DNA from 3 places in the Kitasatospora sp. NPDC087861 genome. Region 2 is predicted to be linked to each of the others. Evidence: riboswitches for the same ligand, from Rfam matches in the RefSeq annotation. Region 2 holds a riboswitch; each other region holds the start of a gene.
The links. A riboswitch is a leader RNA that binds a small molecule or an ion and turns the genes downstream of it on or off. The one in region 2 is predicted to bind cobalamin.
Positions count from the first base shown of each region.

Region 1: another riboswitch for cobalamin. It lies ahead of ACIOJE_RS23620 (cobalamin biosynthesis protein); the one in region 2 lies ahead of ACIOJE_RS06135 (ribonucleoside-diphosphate reductase subunit alpha).
Region 3: another riboswitch for cobalamin. It lies ahead of ACIOJE_RS15760 (HoxN/HupN/NixA family nickel/cobalt transporter); the one in region 2 lies ahead of ACIOJE_RS06135 (ribonucleoside-diphosphate reductase subunit alpha).

Region 1 is NZ_JBIUUS010000017.1:57,205-62,246, reverse strand. Features, by position in the region: gene ACIOJE_RS23630 (putative cobaltochelatase) at 1-1,239, opposite strand, end outside; gene ACIOJE_RS23625 (cobyric acid synthase) at 1,236-2,750, opposite strand; gene ACIOJE_RS23620 (cobalamin biosynthesis protein) at 2,747-3,736, opposite strand; cobalamin riboswitch at 3,871-4,003, opposite strand; gene ACIOJE_RS23615 (alpha/beta hydrolase family protein) at 4,397-5,042, shown strand, end outside.
Region 2 is NZ_JBIUUS010000003.1:245,599-250,640, forward strand. Features, by position in the region: gene ACIOJE_RS06125 (glycoside hydrolase family 26 protein) at 1-822, shown strand, start outside; gene ACIOJE_RS06130 (GH12 family glycosyl hydrolase domain-containing protein) at 885-2,117, shown strand; cobalamin riboswitch at 2,183-2,325, shown strand; gene ACIOJE_RS06135 (ribonucleoside-diphosphate reductase subunit alpha) at 2,516-4,933, shown strand; gene ACIOJE_RS06140 (ribonucleotide-diphosphate reductase subunit beta) at 4,933-5,042, shown strand, end outside.
Region 3 is NZ_JBIUUS010000009.1:186,417-191,458, reverse strand. Features, by position in the region: gene ACIOJE_RS15795 (50S ribosomal protein L32) at 1-62, opposite strand, end outside; gene rpsR (30S ribosomal protein S18) at 72-308, opposite strand; gene ACIOJE_RS15785 (CobW family GTP-binding protein) at 321-1,487, opposite strand; gene rpsN (30S ribosomal protein S14) at 1,529-1,834, opposite strand; gene rpmB (50S ribosomal protein L28) at 1,834-2,070, opposite strand; gene rpmG (50S ribosomal protein L33) at 2,211-2,375, shown strand; gene ACIOJE_RS15765 (type B 50S ribosomal protein L31) at 2,402-2,650, shown strand; gene ACIOJE_RS15760 (HoxN/HupN/NixA family nickel/cobalt transporter) at 2,718-3,830, opposite strand; cobalamin riboswitch at 3,862-4,076, opposite strand; gene ACIOJE_RS15755 (metalloregulator ArsR/SmtB family transcription factor) at 4,158-4,541, shown strand; gene ACIOJE_RS15750 (hypothetical protein) at 4,611-5,042, shown strand, end outside.

The DNA.
Region 1 (5,042 bases), on a different contig from region 2:
GGCGGGGTGTTGGGCCGGTACGGGCTGCTGGGCCGGCTGCTCGGTGTCGGTGGCGGCGGACGCCTCCGGCCCGGCGTCCGAGGGCTCGGGGGCCCCGCCGCCGTCCGGGCCGCCGCCGGGGCCGCCGTCCGGGCCGGGACCGTCGTCCTCGGGCCCGTCGCCGTCGCCCTCGGTCTGACCCTCGCCGCCGCCCTCGCCCTCGGGCTCGCCCGCGTCGTCCGCCGGCTGCGCGTGCTCCTCCAGCGTCCGGTCCAGCTGTTCCTCGTCCAGCCCCGGCGCGTCGAAGGGGTTGCGGCGCCGCCGGTGCGGCAGCGCCAGCCGGGCGGCCTTGCGGACGTCCTCCTCCAGCACCTCGGTCCGCCCGTCCCAGGCGGCGAGCGCGACGGCGGTGCGGGCCATCACGATGTCGGCGCGCAGTCCGTCCACCTCGAACGCGGCGCACACCGCAGTGATCTGACGCAGCGCCACATCATTCAGCTCCACCTTGGGCAGCAACTCCCGGGCGGCGGTGATGCGTTCGGCGAGCGCCCGCTCGTCCTCGGCGAACCGCGCGGCGAAGCCGGCCGGGTCGGCGTCGTAGGCGAGCCGGCGGCGGACCACCTCGGCGCGCTCGACCGGGTCCCGGGTGGCGGCGATCTCGACGGTCAGGCCGAACCGGTCGAGCAGCTGCGGCCGCAGCTCGCCCTCCTCCGGGTTCATGGTGCCGACCAGCAGGAAGCGGGCCGCGTGCCGCACCGACACGCCCTCGCGCTCGACGTAGGAGCGGCCCATCGCGGCGGCGTCCAGCAGCAGGTCCACCACGTGGTCCTGGAGCAGGTTCACCTCGTCGATGTAGAGCACGCCGCGGTGCGCCTTGGCGAGCAGCCCCGGCTCGTACGCCTTGACGCCCTCGGCCAGCGCCCGCTCCAGGTCGAGCGAGCCGACGATCCGGTCCTCGGCCACGCCGACCGGCAACTCGACCAGCTCGGACGGTCGTCGGTGCGAGCCGGCGTCGAGGTGCGGGCCGTCCGGGCACTGCGGGTCCGGAGCCGACGGGTCGCAGGCGAAGCGGCAGCCGTCGACGGCCGCGAGGGACGGCAGCAGGCCGGCCAGCGCGCGCACCATGGTCGACTTCGCGGTGCCCTTCTCCCCGCGCACCAGCACGCCGCCCACGGCCGGGGAGACCGCGTTGAGCAGCAGCCCGAGTCGTAGGTCGGCCATGCCGACGATCGCGGTGAACGGATAGCGGACGTCACTCATGCATACTCCCCAGGTGCCCCGGGCGCCAGGAACGGCAGCGATCCGGCCGCCGGCACCCCGCCCTCGATCAGCTTCCACAGCGCGTCGGTGTCCGCGTGCTCCTCGATCAGGTCGCCCAGCCGGTCCAGCCGGGCCTCGCGCGCCTCGGCGAACGAGGTGTCCGGCGCCGGCACGAACGCCCGGCCCGCCAACTCGGCGACCTCGCGCAGGAGTTCACGGCGGAACCCGTCGTTCTCCAGCGCGCCGTGCCAGGTCGTGCCCCACACCGAGCCCACCCGGCAGCCGTCCAGGAAGGGTTGGCCCCCCTCGACCGCCACCACCCCGTGGTGGATCTCGTACCCCACGACCCGCTGCCCGTACGCCTCGCCGACCGGCCGCGCCAGCACCTTCTCGGCGCCGAACCGCACGTTCGTCGGCAGCAGTCCCAGGCCCTCGACGGAGCCGGCCTTGGACTCCACCTCGTCCTCGATCGAGCGGGCCAGCATCTGGTAGCCGCCGCACACCCCGAGGATCGGCAGCCCGGCCGCCGCCCGCGCCCTCAGCGCCGGTTCCAGGCCGCGCTCGCGCAGCCAGGCCAGGTCGGCCACGGTGGCCCGGGTGCCGGGCAGCACCACCAGGTCGGCGTCGGCCAACTCCTCCGGCCGGGTCGCCCAGCGCACCAGCACGCCCGGCTCCTGCGCCAGCGCGTCCAGGTCGGTGAAGTTCGACAGCCGGGGGAAGCGCACCACGGCCACCCGCAGCACGTCCGCGCCCAGCGGCCCGCGCCCTTCGGTGCGGTCCACCACGGTCGTCAGATCGAGCGAGTCCTCGGCGTCCAGCCACAGGCCCGGCAGCATCGGCAGCGTGCCCAGCACCGGGCGGCCGGTCAGCCCGTGCAGCATCTCCAGGCCGGGCGCCAGCAGCCGGGCGTCGCCGCGGAACTTGTTGACGAACCAGCCCGCCACATGCCGCTGGTCCTCCGCCGACAGCAGCGCCAGCGTCCCGTACATCGCGGCGAAGACGCCGCCGCGGTCGATGTCCCCGACCACCACCACCGGCAGCCCGGCGGCCGTGGCCAGGCCCATGTTGGCGATGTCCCGGTCCCGCAGGTTGATCTCGGCGGGTGAGCCGGCGCCCTCGCACACCACCACGTCGTAGCGGCTGCGCAGATCCGCCAGGCACTCCAGCGCCCGCTCCAGCAGGACGGGCTTGCGCTCGCGGTAGTCCAGCGCGCCCACCTCGGCGACCGGCCGACCCAGCAGCACCACCTGGCTGCGGCCGTCCGCGCCCGGCTTCAGCAGCACCGGGTTCATCGCCGCCTCCGGCTCCACCCGGGCCGCCTGCGCCTGCATCGCCTGCGCCCGGCCGATCTCGGCGCCGTCGGCGGTGACGAAGGAGTTCAGCGACATGTTCTGCGCCTTGAACGGCGCGACCGAGACCCCCTGACGGGCCAACCAGCGGCAGATGCCCGCGGTCACCACGCTCTTGCCCGCGTCCGAGGTCGTCCCGGCGACCAGCAGCGCGTTGCTCATGCCGTCCCCCTCCTTCTCGAAGCCGTCCGTGGCCTCGAAGCCGCCAACGACCGGATCGCCAGATGCCCCGCGACCGTCGTACCCAGGGCCAGCACGCCCACCCGCCGGGAGAGCGCGCAGGCCCGCTCGATGTCGTCCACCGTCACCGGCCGCAGCTCCGCGCCCAGCACCGGCCGGTGCTCCACCCGCTCGCCGTACCGCAGGGTCCCGCCCAGCCGGACGCCCACCGCTCCCGCGAAGGCCGCCTCCGCCTGGCCCGCGTTCGGGCTCGGATGCGCCGAGCCGTCCCGCCGCCAGACCCGCCAGGCCGTCCGCGGCTCCGGCGCGGCGGCCACCGTCAGCAGCGCCGTCAGCCGGGCGCCCGGCCAGCCCGCCAGGTCGTCCAGCCGGGCCGACGCCCAGCCGAACCGGGCGTACCGGGGCGAGCGGTGGCCCACCATCGCGTCCAGGGTGTTCACTGCGCGGAACGCCAGCAGCCCCGGCGTGCCCGCCAGCGCGCCCCAGGCCAGTGCGTTCACCACGGCGTCCGCCGTGTTCTCCGCCACCGACTCGACCACCGCCCGGGCGATCTGCGGCCCGTCCAGCGCGCTCGGATCCCGCCCGCACAGGTGCGGCAGCCGCTCCCGCGCGGCCGCCAGGTCGCCCGCGGCGAGCGAACGGCCGATGGTGCGCGCCTCCCTGGTCAGCGAGGTGCCGCCGAGCACCGTCCAGGTCGCGGCGGCCGTCAATGCGGCCCGGCCCAGTGGACGCCGGCCCACCGTACGGTCCAGGGCCACCGCGCCGGCGGTGACCGCGCCCACGCACAGCGCCGTGTACCCGGCGCCGGTCACCCGGTCGTCCCGCCACACCCGGCGCTCCAGCCGGGTCGCCGCAGCGCCGAAGGCGGCCACCGGGTGGCCGCGCCGGGGATCGCCGAAGCGGGTGTCGGCGGCGTAGCCCGCGACGGCGCCCAGCGCGAACGCGGCGGCGCGGGTCAGCGGGCGCACGACGGGTGCGAAAGTATCGGCAGGCGCGACAGGTTCGGCGGAAGGCCGCGTGGGGTCCGGCGGGGCGGGGCAGCCTGCATCGCGTGCGTGTCCTCACTCAGGGTCCGCGCCCTGGATCGACGTAGCGGGGGCGAGAGTCTCCTGGCTTCCGGGTCGAACGCACCCCCGGGCCTTCCAGCGGCTTCTGACGGCCCGCCGTGGCAAAAATCCGAGCGTGCTCCCCGGTGACAGTGGCGGGACCGCGCCGGACTCGCACCGGCTTCCTCTGCATGCCTCCGTTTGGCCCCAGGATCCCATCACGCGGCCGAACCGGGCGTCAACCGAGGTCACGGAGGGGTTGGTCACACGCGCGCCCCGTCGCTACCTCCGATCAGGCCGCCCGCAGGGGCATGACCCCCTGGGCGATCGTCCAGCGGCCCGAAGGGGCCTCCGGGGCCGCTTCGTGCGTTCGGCGGCTGGGGTCCGTCACGCCCCGCCCCTACCGTTCGTTCCCGTGCGACGCAGACAGCCCCCCCGCCGGATCGGCACCCGCTTCCCCGTCCCGTTCCCGCCCGCACCGCTGTAACCCGGACGGCCCAGTCCGGTGGCCGCCCGCGAGGCCCCTCGATGAACTGGTGTACGAACACCGTCCGGTCCGAGACCAGCAGAGCGGGGAGCGATATGCGTTGGGGAACCGCGGCCGCCGTGGCGGCCGCCGCCGTCGGCGCCGGGGCCGCCGTCCTGGTGATAGGCCGCCGGGCCTCCGAACGGATGGTCCACCCGGCGAGCGCCGTCCAGGAGTCCGGCCCGGTCCGCGTGCAGAGCCTCGCCGCCGGCCGGGTCACCTTCACCCGCAGTCCCGAGAGCCTGCGCCCCGGCCGCTGGGCCGTCGAATGGGACGACCACGGCCACGCCGTCGTCGAGGACGTCCTGCACGGCGACGAGCACGGTGTCACCCGCCGCCTGGTCCGCGCCGACCGGGGCGCCCTCGTCCCCGGCACCGAGGTCCGCTTCACCCCCCGCGTCCATCTCGGCGACCCCACCGAGGCGCTCGGCCTCCCGTTCACCGACACCGCCGCCGACGGCGAACTCGGCGCCCTCCCCGCCTGGCGCCTGGACGGCAAGCGCGGTGTCTGGGTGATCCTGATCCACGGCCCCGGTGCCGACCGCCGGCAGACCCTCCCGGTCCTCCCCGTCCTGGACCGTCTCGGGCTTCCCGTCCTCGCCGTCACCTACCGCGGCGACCAGGGCGCCCCCGCCTCTCCGGACGGGCTCGGCCACTTCGGCGAGACCGAGTGGCGCGACATCGAGTCGGCGGTCCGGCTCG
Region 2 (5,042 bases):
GACAAGCTCCGCGGCGACCAGCCCGAGTACGCCCTGTCCAACATCATCGACGGCAAGTTCGACGACTACATCAGGACCTGGGCGGAGGGCATCAAAGGCCTCGGCTACCCCGTCGCCCTGCGCTTCGCCCACGAGATGAACGGCTACTGGTACCCCTGGGCCGAGCAGGCGAACGGCAACAGGAAGGGCCAGTACGTCCAGGCCTGGCGGCACGTCCACGACATCTTCAAGCAGGCGGGCGCCACCCGGGTCACCTGGGTGTGGAGTCCCAACGTCGACTACGAGAACGCCACCAGCCTGAACTCGCTCTACCCCGGCGACGACTACGCCGACTGGATCGGGCTGTCCGGCTACTACGGCACCACCGGCGTCGAGAAGTACAAGTCGTTCGACCAGATCTTCCAGCCGACCATCAAGCAGGTCCGGGAGTTCACCCAGAAGCCCGTGGTGATCACCGAGACCGGGGCCACCGACACCTCGGGGCTCAAGGCCCAGTGGATCACCGAGATGTTCTCCCAGCTCCCGCAGCACCCCGACATCATCGGCGTGATCTGGTACGAGGCGCGGAAGGAGGTGGACTGGCGGGTGGCCGCGTCCGGTGCGGCCGCCGAGGCGTACGCCGCCGGGGTCGCCGCGCCCCGCTACAGCACGCCGTGGACCGTCCGCTCCGAGCCGGCCCTGACCGTCCCCCCGCCGGTCCCCGACCCGCCGGCCTCCCCCACCCCCTCGACGTCCCCGTCGGCCACCACCACGAAGCCCCCCGCCAAGAAGCCGACCTCCGGTGCCACCCGGCCCCGGTCGGGTTCCACGCCCGCAGGGTGAACGCGCCACCGACCCGGCCCCAGCACCGGCCGGCCACACCGCCGCAGGGAGGCGAGGACCCCATGGCCCACCCCGTCGTGCCCGGAACCGGGCGCCCCCGTCTGCGACCGTGGTGGTGGCTCGCGCCGTCCATCGCGATCGTGCTGGCCCTGTGCGCGGTGCTGCTCCCGCAGGACCGCCAGGAGCCCACCAGGGCCGCCCCCGCGGTCACCCCGCTGCCGGCCGCCACCGCCGGCGAGATCTGCTCCACGGGGGACAACCGCTACCCGTCCCAGGCCGTCGACTCCGGCCGCTACCTGATCAACCCGAACGAGTGGAACGCCACCGGCGGCCTCTGCATCAGCAGCACCGACGGCGGACCCGGCTTCCGGGTGACCCGCAGCGGGATCAGCCCCACCAGCCTGACCGACCCGGACCGGGGCCCCGGCGCCTACCCGCACATCAGCACCCAGCTCCAGCCCGGCACCGGCCCGCTGCCCATCGCCGTCAACAACCTGCGGTACGCGACCAGCAGCTGGCGCACCACCCAGGTCGACGACGGCGTCTACAACGCGTCGTACGACGTCTGGTACAGCACCAGCCGGACCAGCTGCTCCTTCACCGAGAGCGCCGAGCTGATGATCTGGCTGCGCGGGAACGGCAAGACGCCGTTCGGGCAGCAGGCCGGCGAGCTGCGGGCCGGCGGCGCCTCCTACCGCGTCTACCAGGCGCCGAAGAAGAGCAGCCACACCCTGATCACCTACGAGATGGCCACCAGCGCCACCTCCGTCACCGACCTGGACCTGCGGGCCTTCACCCGCGACGCCGTCCAGCGCGGCTACGTCCCGGCCGGCTCGTACCTGTGCGCCGTCCAGGCCGGGTTCGAGATCTGGGACGGCGGCGCCGGGCTCAGCAGCGACTCCTTCTCGTTCCAGGCCGCCGCCGGACAGCCCAGCGGGGCGATCACCTCGGCCGTGCCCGGCCGCTGCCTGGACAGCCGGATGACGGACGATCCCGCCCTGCTGGGCGCCGGCACCTGCGACGGCTCGCCCGCGCAGACCTGGACGATGGGGGACGACGGCTCGATCGGCCAGTCCGGGCGCTGCGTCGAGGACCCGGACATCGGCTTCCCCGTCCTCACCGGCTGCACCTCGCGCCCCGACCAGCGCTGGCGGGTCACCCCCGCCGGGCAGCTCGCGAACCAGGACACGGGGCGCTGCATCGAGAATCCGGGCGCCTCCACGGGCGGCGCGACGCAGGTGCGGATGCGCCCGTGCGACGGCCGTACGGCCCAGGAGTGGCACCCTCCGGCCTGAGCAGATTACCGCACACAGACTCGATAGACCCTGCCGCGCGACACTACATGTGGGGCTGCATCGGACTCACGCCACTAGATGTATGCTCGTCCCTGCTGTCGACGCAGGGGAACCCGGTGCGAATCCGGGACTGCCCCGCAGCGGTGTGCGGGCGGCTCCAGCAGCCGCCCCGCGAGTCCGAATACCTGCCGATGGTGTGCGCACCGGCCCTCCCGCAGAGGCCGCACCAGCACGAGAAGTACCTTCCGGGCCTCGCGGGCGGGCCGGGGACGCCACTGTCGCGCGACGCATCCTGCGTACGTGCCGTGCTCCCCTGCCCCGAACGGTCCGGTGCCCCGATCACCGCCGCACGATCGCCGCCAGGAGAGAGCGCCTTGACCATCGCTGCCTCAGCCACCCTGCCCGCCCAGGGAACCGGCTCCGCCTTCACCGACCCGACGGTCTCCGACCCCGGGGGCGCGCTGCTGCGGCTGCTCACCGACCGCAGCGTCGACCTCCCCCAGGCCGACCCCGGCCACGTCGCCGCCGCCGCGCTGCGCGGCCGCCACGCCGGTTCGGACTTCGCCGAGCTGCGCGGGCTGGCCGTGGACGCCGCCGCGTCGATGATCGCCGAGGACCCCCAGTACTCGAAGCTGGCCGCCCGGCTGCTCGCCCTGGAGATCGTCGACGAGGCGAACAGCCAGGGCTCGGTCTCCTTCGCCGCCTCGATCGCCGTCGGCCACGCCGAGGGCCTGATCGGCGACACCACCGCCGCCTTCGTCGCCAAGCACGCCGCCGCCCTGGACGCGCTGATCGACCCGCGCGGCGACGACCGCTTCGAGTACTTCGGCCTGCGCACCGTGCAGTCCCGCTACCTGCTGCGCCACCCGATCACCCGCAAGGTCATCGAGACCCCGCAGCACTTCCTGCTCCGCGTCGCCTGCGGCCTGGCGGTCGGCGACAGCGAGCAGTCGGTGCGCGAGGTCGCCGAGCTGTACGGCCTGATGAGCCGGCTGGAGTACCTGACCTCCTCGCCGACCCTGTTCAACTCCGGCACCCGGCACCCGCAGATGTCGAGCTGCTACCTGCTCGACTCGCCGCTGGACAACCTGGACTCGATCTACAGCCGCTACGCGCAGATCGCCCGGCTGTCCAAGCACGCCGGCGGCATCGGCCTGTCCTACTCGCGCATCCGCTCCCGCGGCAGCCTGATCCGCGGCACCAACGGCCAGTCCAACGGCATCGTCCCGTTCCTGCGCACCCTCGACTCCTCGGTCGCCGCGGTCAACCAGGGCGGCCGCCGCAAGGGCGCGGCCTGCGTCTACCTGGAGACCTGGCACGCCGACATCGAGGAGTTCCTGGAGCTCCGCGACAACACCGGCGAGGAGGCGCGGCGCACCCACAACCTCAACCTGGCGCACTGGATCCCGGACGAGTTCATGCGCCGGGTCAACGCCAACGCGGACTGGTCGCTGTTCTCCCCCGCCGACGTGCCCGAGCTGGTCGACCTGTGGGGCTCCGACTTCGACGAGGCCTACCGCAAGGCCGAGCTGGCCGGCAAGGCCGTGCGCACCATCCCCGCGCAGACCCTGTACGCCCGGATGATGCGCACCCTGGCGCAGACCGGCAACGGCTGGATGACCTTCAAGGACGCCTCCAACCGCGCCGCCAACCAGACCGCGCTGCCCGGCCGCACGGTGCACTCCTCCAACCTGTGCACCGAGATCCTGGAGGTCACGGACGACTCCGAGACCGCCGTCTGCAACCTCGGCTCGGTCAACCTCGGCGCCCACGTGGCCGAGGGGGCCTCGGCTGAGGACCTGCTCGGCGCCATGGACTGGGAGCGGCTGGACGCCACCGTGCGCACCGCCGTCACCTTCCTCGACCGCGTGGTGGACATCAACTTCTACCCGACCACCGAGGCCGGCACCTCCAACTCCCGCTGGCGCCCGGTGGGCCTCGGCGTGATGGGCCTGCAGGACGTCTTCTTCAAGCTGCGGATCGACTTCGACTCGGCGGAGGCCGCGCGGCTGTCCACCCTGATCGCCGAGCGCATCATGCTCACCGCCTACGAGCGCTCCGCCGACCTGGCCGAGCAGCTGGGCCGCCACGAGGCGTACGGCGAGACCCGCGCCGCGCGCGGCGAGCTGCACATCGACCACTTCCCGACGGCCGCCCCGCAGTGGGCCGACCGCTGGAGCGCGCTGCGCGCCCGGATCGCCGAGACCGGCCTGCGCAACTCGCTGCTGCTGGCCATCGCGCCGACCGCGACCATCGCCTCGATCGCCGGCGTGTACGAGTGCATCGAGCCGCAGGTCTCCAACCTGTTCAAGCGCGAGACGCTGAGCGGCGAGTTCCTCCAGGTCAACCCGTACCTGGTGCGCGAGCTCAAGGAGCTCGGTGTCTGGGACCAGCAGACCCGGGACGCCCTGCGCGAGGCCAACGGCTCGGTGCAGGAGCTGGGTTGGCTGCCCGCCGAGGTGCGGTCGCTGTACCGGACGGCCTGGGAGCTGCCGCAGCGTGCGCTGATCGACCTGGCCGCGGCCCGGATGCCGTACCTGGACCAGAGCCAGTCGCTGAACCTGTTCATGGCGGCGCCGACCATCGGCAAGCTCAGCTCGATGTACGCGTACGCGTGGAAGGTCGGTCTGAAGACCACCTACTACCTGCGCTCGCGCCCGGCCACCCGGATCGCCCAGGCCGCCTCCGGTGCCGCCCGGGCCGCCGCGCCCGCGCCCGCGCCCGTGCCGGTGAACACCCCCGCTCTCACCCCGGAGCAGGAGGCCGCGCTGGCCTGCTCCCTGGAGAACCCCGAGTCCTGCGAGGCCTGCCAGTAATGACCGCCGACGACCGCAAGATGCTGCTCGACCCCGGCTTCGAGCTGACCCTGCGCCCGATGCGCTACCCGTCGTTCTACGACCGGTACCGCGACGCGATCAAGAACAC
Region 3 (5,042 bases), on a different contig from region 2:
CCCGCCGGCGGGCAAGGAGGGAGGGTGTTGCTGCGGGAGATCCTGCGCTCGGGGACGGCCATCGGGGGCTCCTACCGGGTGGCGCCGGAGGCGTACGGGAGCAGGGCCATCTCGCGGGCGTTCTTGATCGCCCGGGCCGTGGCCCGCTGCTGCTGGACGGTGAGGCGGGTGACGCGGCGGCTTCGGATCTTGCCGCGGTCGGAGACGAACCGCCGCAGCAGGTCGGTGTCCTTGTAGTCGACGTACTCGATGCCGGCGGCCAGCAGCGGGTTGGGCCGGGCCTTGGGTGCGTTCGGTCGTTTACGCACAGTGATGGTTCCTCAGTGAACGGGGTCGAGCAGGTCCTGGAAGGCGTCCGGCAGGGCCTTCCAGCCGGGTTCGCCGGCGGCGAGCTCGGCGTCGGTGAGCAGGCAGGAATCGAGCAGCCCGGTCACGCCGTCGACGTCCAGGCCCTCCGCGGTGAAGCAGAGCTGCTGCACCCGGTCGCCGTGCAGCGGGTGCCAGTCGAGGGCGGCGGCGGCCCGGCGGGCGGGCGGGTAGCGGTCCCAGGCGGCGTCCGGCAGGGAGGTGAGCCAGGGCCCGCACTCCTCGACGGCGAGGTTGGCCCCGGCCGCGTCCCAGGCGAGCATCAGGTCGGGCCGGTTCGCCAGCCAGAAGCGGCCGCGGCTGCGCTGTGCGGCGGGGACGAGCAGTTCCAGCGCCCGGTGCAGCCGCTCGGGGTGCAGCGGCCGGCGGCGCTCCCAGACCAGCGTGGTGACGCCGGCCTCGTCGCTCTCCTGCGGGAGCAGCGCTATCGCCGGGTTGACCCGGTCGCGGGCGGCCGCGACGTCGAAGCCGCCGAGGGCGGCCCGGGTGAGCGCGCTGGTGCCGAGCCGGACGACCCGGGCGGTGGGGTGGAGCTGGCGGAGCAGTGCGAGCCCGGGCGCGTGCGCCGTCGCGCGCGGCACCGCCAGGGTGGTGGCGTACTCAACCTGGTGGGCGAGCGCCTCCGCGCGGGTCCGCTCGTCCTGGGCGGCGGTGTGCTCGCCGTGCTCCACCAGGTCGTCGGATACCGAGAGTTCGCCGATCAGCCGGTCCGGGTCGACGGCGGTGACCACGCCGGCGAGTTCGACGACGTCCTCCAGGTGGCGGCCGTCCGCCGCTCCCCCGGCGATCACCTCGACGGCCGGGTGCGGGTCGCTGCCGCCCCACAGTTCGACGATCGCGAGCCCGTACCGGCCTTCGTCGGCGATCCGCACCAGCCGGGGCACCAGGTCCTCGCGCAGGGCGCAGCAGGGGCAGTCGTTCACCAGCGGGACGGCGGCGACGTCGAACCCCCCTCCCCCGTCGCGCAGCTCTCGGTGGACGAGGCCGTGCGAGGACTCCCGCAGGTCGTGGTGGAGGACCACCGCGTCCACCGCGCCGTGCATCAACTCGTCCACCGCCAGGCGGCGTTCGGCGCTGTGGAGCCCGGCGACGACCACCACCGGCAGCTTGATCCCGTCCATGCCGCCCATTCCGGCCGGGCGGTCCGGCCCGTCGACGCCGCTCACCAGCTGGCCTTCCGGACGCCGGGCAGGTGGCCGGCGTGGGCGTGGGCGCGGAGGTTGATCCGGGAGAGGCCGAAGGCGCGCAGGTAGCCGCGCGGGCGGCCGTCGACGGCATCGCGGTTGCGGATCCGGGTGGCGCTGGCGTCACGGGGCTGGCGGGCGAGTTCGGCCTGCGCGGCTTCTCGCCCGGCTGCGGCGGTGCCGGGGTGGGCGATGATCCGCTTGAGTTCGGCGCGGCGCTCGGCGTAGCGCGCCACGACGGCGCGCCGCTGCTCGTTCCTGGCGATCTTGCTCCGCTTGGCCATCAGACCTTCCCCCCTCGGGCGCGGATGCGGGCGACGGCGGCCTCGATGCCGATCGTGTCGATGGTGCGGATGCCCTTGGCACTGAGCGTGAGCCGGACGTACCGGCCCTCGCCGGGCAGCCAGTAGCGCTTGTGCTGGATGTTGGGGTCGAAGCGGCGGGGGGTGCGGCGGTGCGAGTGCGAGATCGCGTTGCCGAAACCGGGTCGACGGCCGGTGAGTTGGCAGTGGGCGGACATGGATGCTCCCTGGCGTCCGGGAATGGGCAGGACGGAGCTCACGTTACACCAGATGAAAATGACTTCCATTTCGGTGTACGGTTTCGCCCCAGCCCCGAACACCCCGGCCCCGAACGCCCCGACCACCCGGGAGGACACCCATGGCCCGCAGCGAACTGCGCCCCGTCATCAAGCTCCGCTCCACCGCCGGCACCGGCTACACGTACGTGACCCGCAAGAACCGCCGCACCGACCCGGACCGGATGGTCCTGCGCAAGTACGACCCGGTCGCGGGCCGGCACGTCGACTTCCGCGAAGAGCGCTGACCCCCCGCCCGAAAAGGAGCCCACCCATGAAGCCCGGCATCCACCCCGCCTACCGCCCGGTCGTCTTCCGCGACAAGGTCGGCGGCCTCGCCTTCCTCACCCGCTCGACGGTCACCGGCGACCGCACGATCGAGTGGGAGGACGGCACCACCTACCCGGTGATCGACGTCGAGATCTCCTCGGCCAGCCACCCCTTCTACACCGGTCAGTCGCGCGTCCTGGACACCGCCGGCCGGGTCGAGCGCTTCCGTCAGCGCTACGGCGACCGGCACTGACCCGCGGCAACGCGACGGCGCCTCCCCCGAACCCGCGAGGGAGGCGCCGTCGGACCACCGGTGGCCCCTACTCGGCCGCCACCCAGCGCTTCTCCACCCGGGCCAGCTTCCAGTACGCGATCGCCGCGGCCCAGACCACCACGAACAGCCCGGCGATCGCGTAGCCGACGTTGTCCAGCGAGATGTCCGCGATCCAGCCGGTGACCGGGTCGGTCAGGTCGAGCTTCTCGTGCAGCACGCCGACCAGTTCGATGGTGCCGATGACGAACGCCACCGCGATCGACAGCCCGGTGATCGTCAGGTTGTAGTACACCTTCCGGACCGGGTTGGCGAAGGCCCACTGGTACGCGAAGTTCATGAACGTCCCGTCCAGCGTGTCGAACAGGCTCATCCCGGCCGCGAACAGCAGCGGCAGGCAGACGATCGCATACCAGGGCAGCCCGGCCGCCGCGCCCGACCCGGCCATCACCATCAGGGTGACCTCGGTCGCGGTGTCGAAGCCGAGCCCCAGCACCATGCCCACCGGGAACATCTGCCCGGGCCGGGTGATCGACCGGGTCGCCCGGTTCAGCACCCGGGCCATGAACCCCCGCGAGTTGAGGTGCTCCTCCAGCTGCGCCTCGTCGTACGACCCGGCCCGCATCGACCGGAACACCTTGAGGATGCCGAGCAGCGCGGCCAGGTTGAGCGCGCCGATCAGGTAGAGGAACACGCCGGAGGTCGTCGTCCCGACCACCCCGAGCCACTTGTGGGTGGCCGACTCGTCGTCCATCAGGGTGTTGGCCAGCTGGGCGCCGCCCGCCACCAGGGCCGCCATGAGCACCACCATCGAGGAGTGCCCGAGGGCGAACCAGAAGCCGACCGAGACCGGCCGCTTGCCGTCCGCCATCAGCTTGCGGGTGGTGTTGTCGATCACCGCGATGTGGTCGGCGTCGAAGGCGTGCCGCATCCCGAGGGTGTACGCGGTGATCCCCAGGCCCACCCCGAAGACCTGGGTACCGACCTCGTACCTGTGCGGCGCCACCAGGAAGACGAGCGTCCCGAAGGCCACCACGTGCATGGCCACGATCACCCCCATCAGCCCGGCCGTACGGATGGTGTCCTCGCGCCTCCAACGGAACGTGGGCAGCGCGGGCGGTGTCGCCGTCGGCTCGGCGGCGGCGGTTTCGGGCACGGTCATCTTCGGGTCACGCTCCAGCACCTCGTGGAAACAGTTCGTGAGATGCCGTGGCCGGTCTCCTGGCTTACGGGGATTCCGTACCCGCCTTCCCAGGCGCGCGAGGCTCCCAGTGGCGTCGTGGGTACGGACGACTCTCCATCGACGACGATCGCGATGGCCCGATCACAGTGGCGAGGGCCGCTCCGGGCTGGGATCCCTGAGGATCCGTCACCGGTCTTCCCGAGCACCACGGCGGGGAACACCGTAGGGGCCAGGCCCCACCCTTGCAAGGCTGCGCACCTGCGCAGGTGTCCAGGATCACACGCCCCCGCCTGCGACAATGAGCGCATGCATCTCGTACCGGCCGACCGCGCGGGCCACCGCACCATCGACGGACACCGGGTCTGCGAGGCCATCGCCGCGATCGGCGACACCGCGCACGTCCGCTCCTGGGCCGAGCGGTTCTCCCTGCTCGCCGACCCCGGACGGCTCGCCCTCCTGCTCGCCCTCCACCGGGCCGGCCCGCTCGCCGTGACCGACCTCGCCGTCGCCACCGGCATGCGCGACCCCGCCGTCTCCCAGGCCCTGCGGCTGCTCCGGACGGCCGGCGTCGTCACCGGCGACAGGGACGGCCGCGTCGTGCGCTACCGGCTCGTGGACGACACCCTGCGCCCCCTCCTCGACGAGTGCGCCGCCGCCGAGCACCACGAGCCCACCGCGGCGACCGGCTGACCGACACCCGGGCCGACCGACTCCCGCGAACGGCGCGCCACGACACGGCCTGATGAGTACGATCATGACGTGCCACCCCACCAACACGCCTGGCCCGCCGACCGCTGGAACACCAGACCGGTCGCCGCCCACGTGCTGGCGGTCGCCCGCACCCTCACCTCGGCCACCCGGGTCCTCGACGTCCTCACCCTGCTCCGCCGGGACGGCATCGAACGGTACTTCACCATCAACCCCGGCTCCGCGTTCGCCGACGGCCTCGACGACTACCTGCGCGACCTGCCCGGCATCACCGTGCTGGACTGGGAGGACGCCGTCCGGCGCCGCTTCGACCTGGCCGTCGCCTGCGCCGTCCACGCCTCCATGCACCGCCTCGACGCCCGGCTCGTCGTCCTCCCGCACGGCGCCGGCTACAACCGCCTGGTGACCGAGTCCACCGGCGACACGGTCAGCTCCGCAGGCCTCTCCCGCAACGAACTCACCTACCACGGGCGGGTGTTCGTC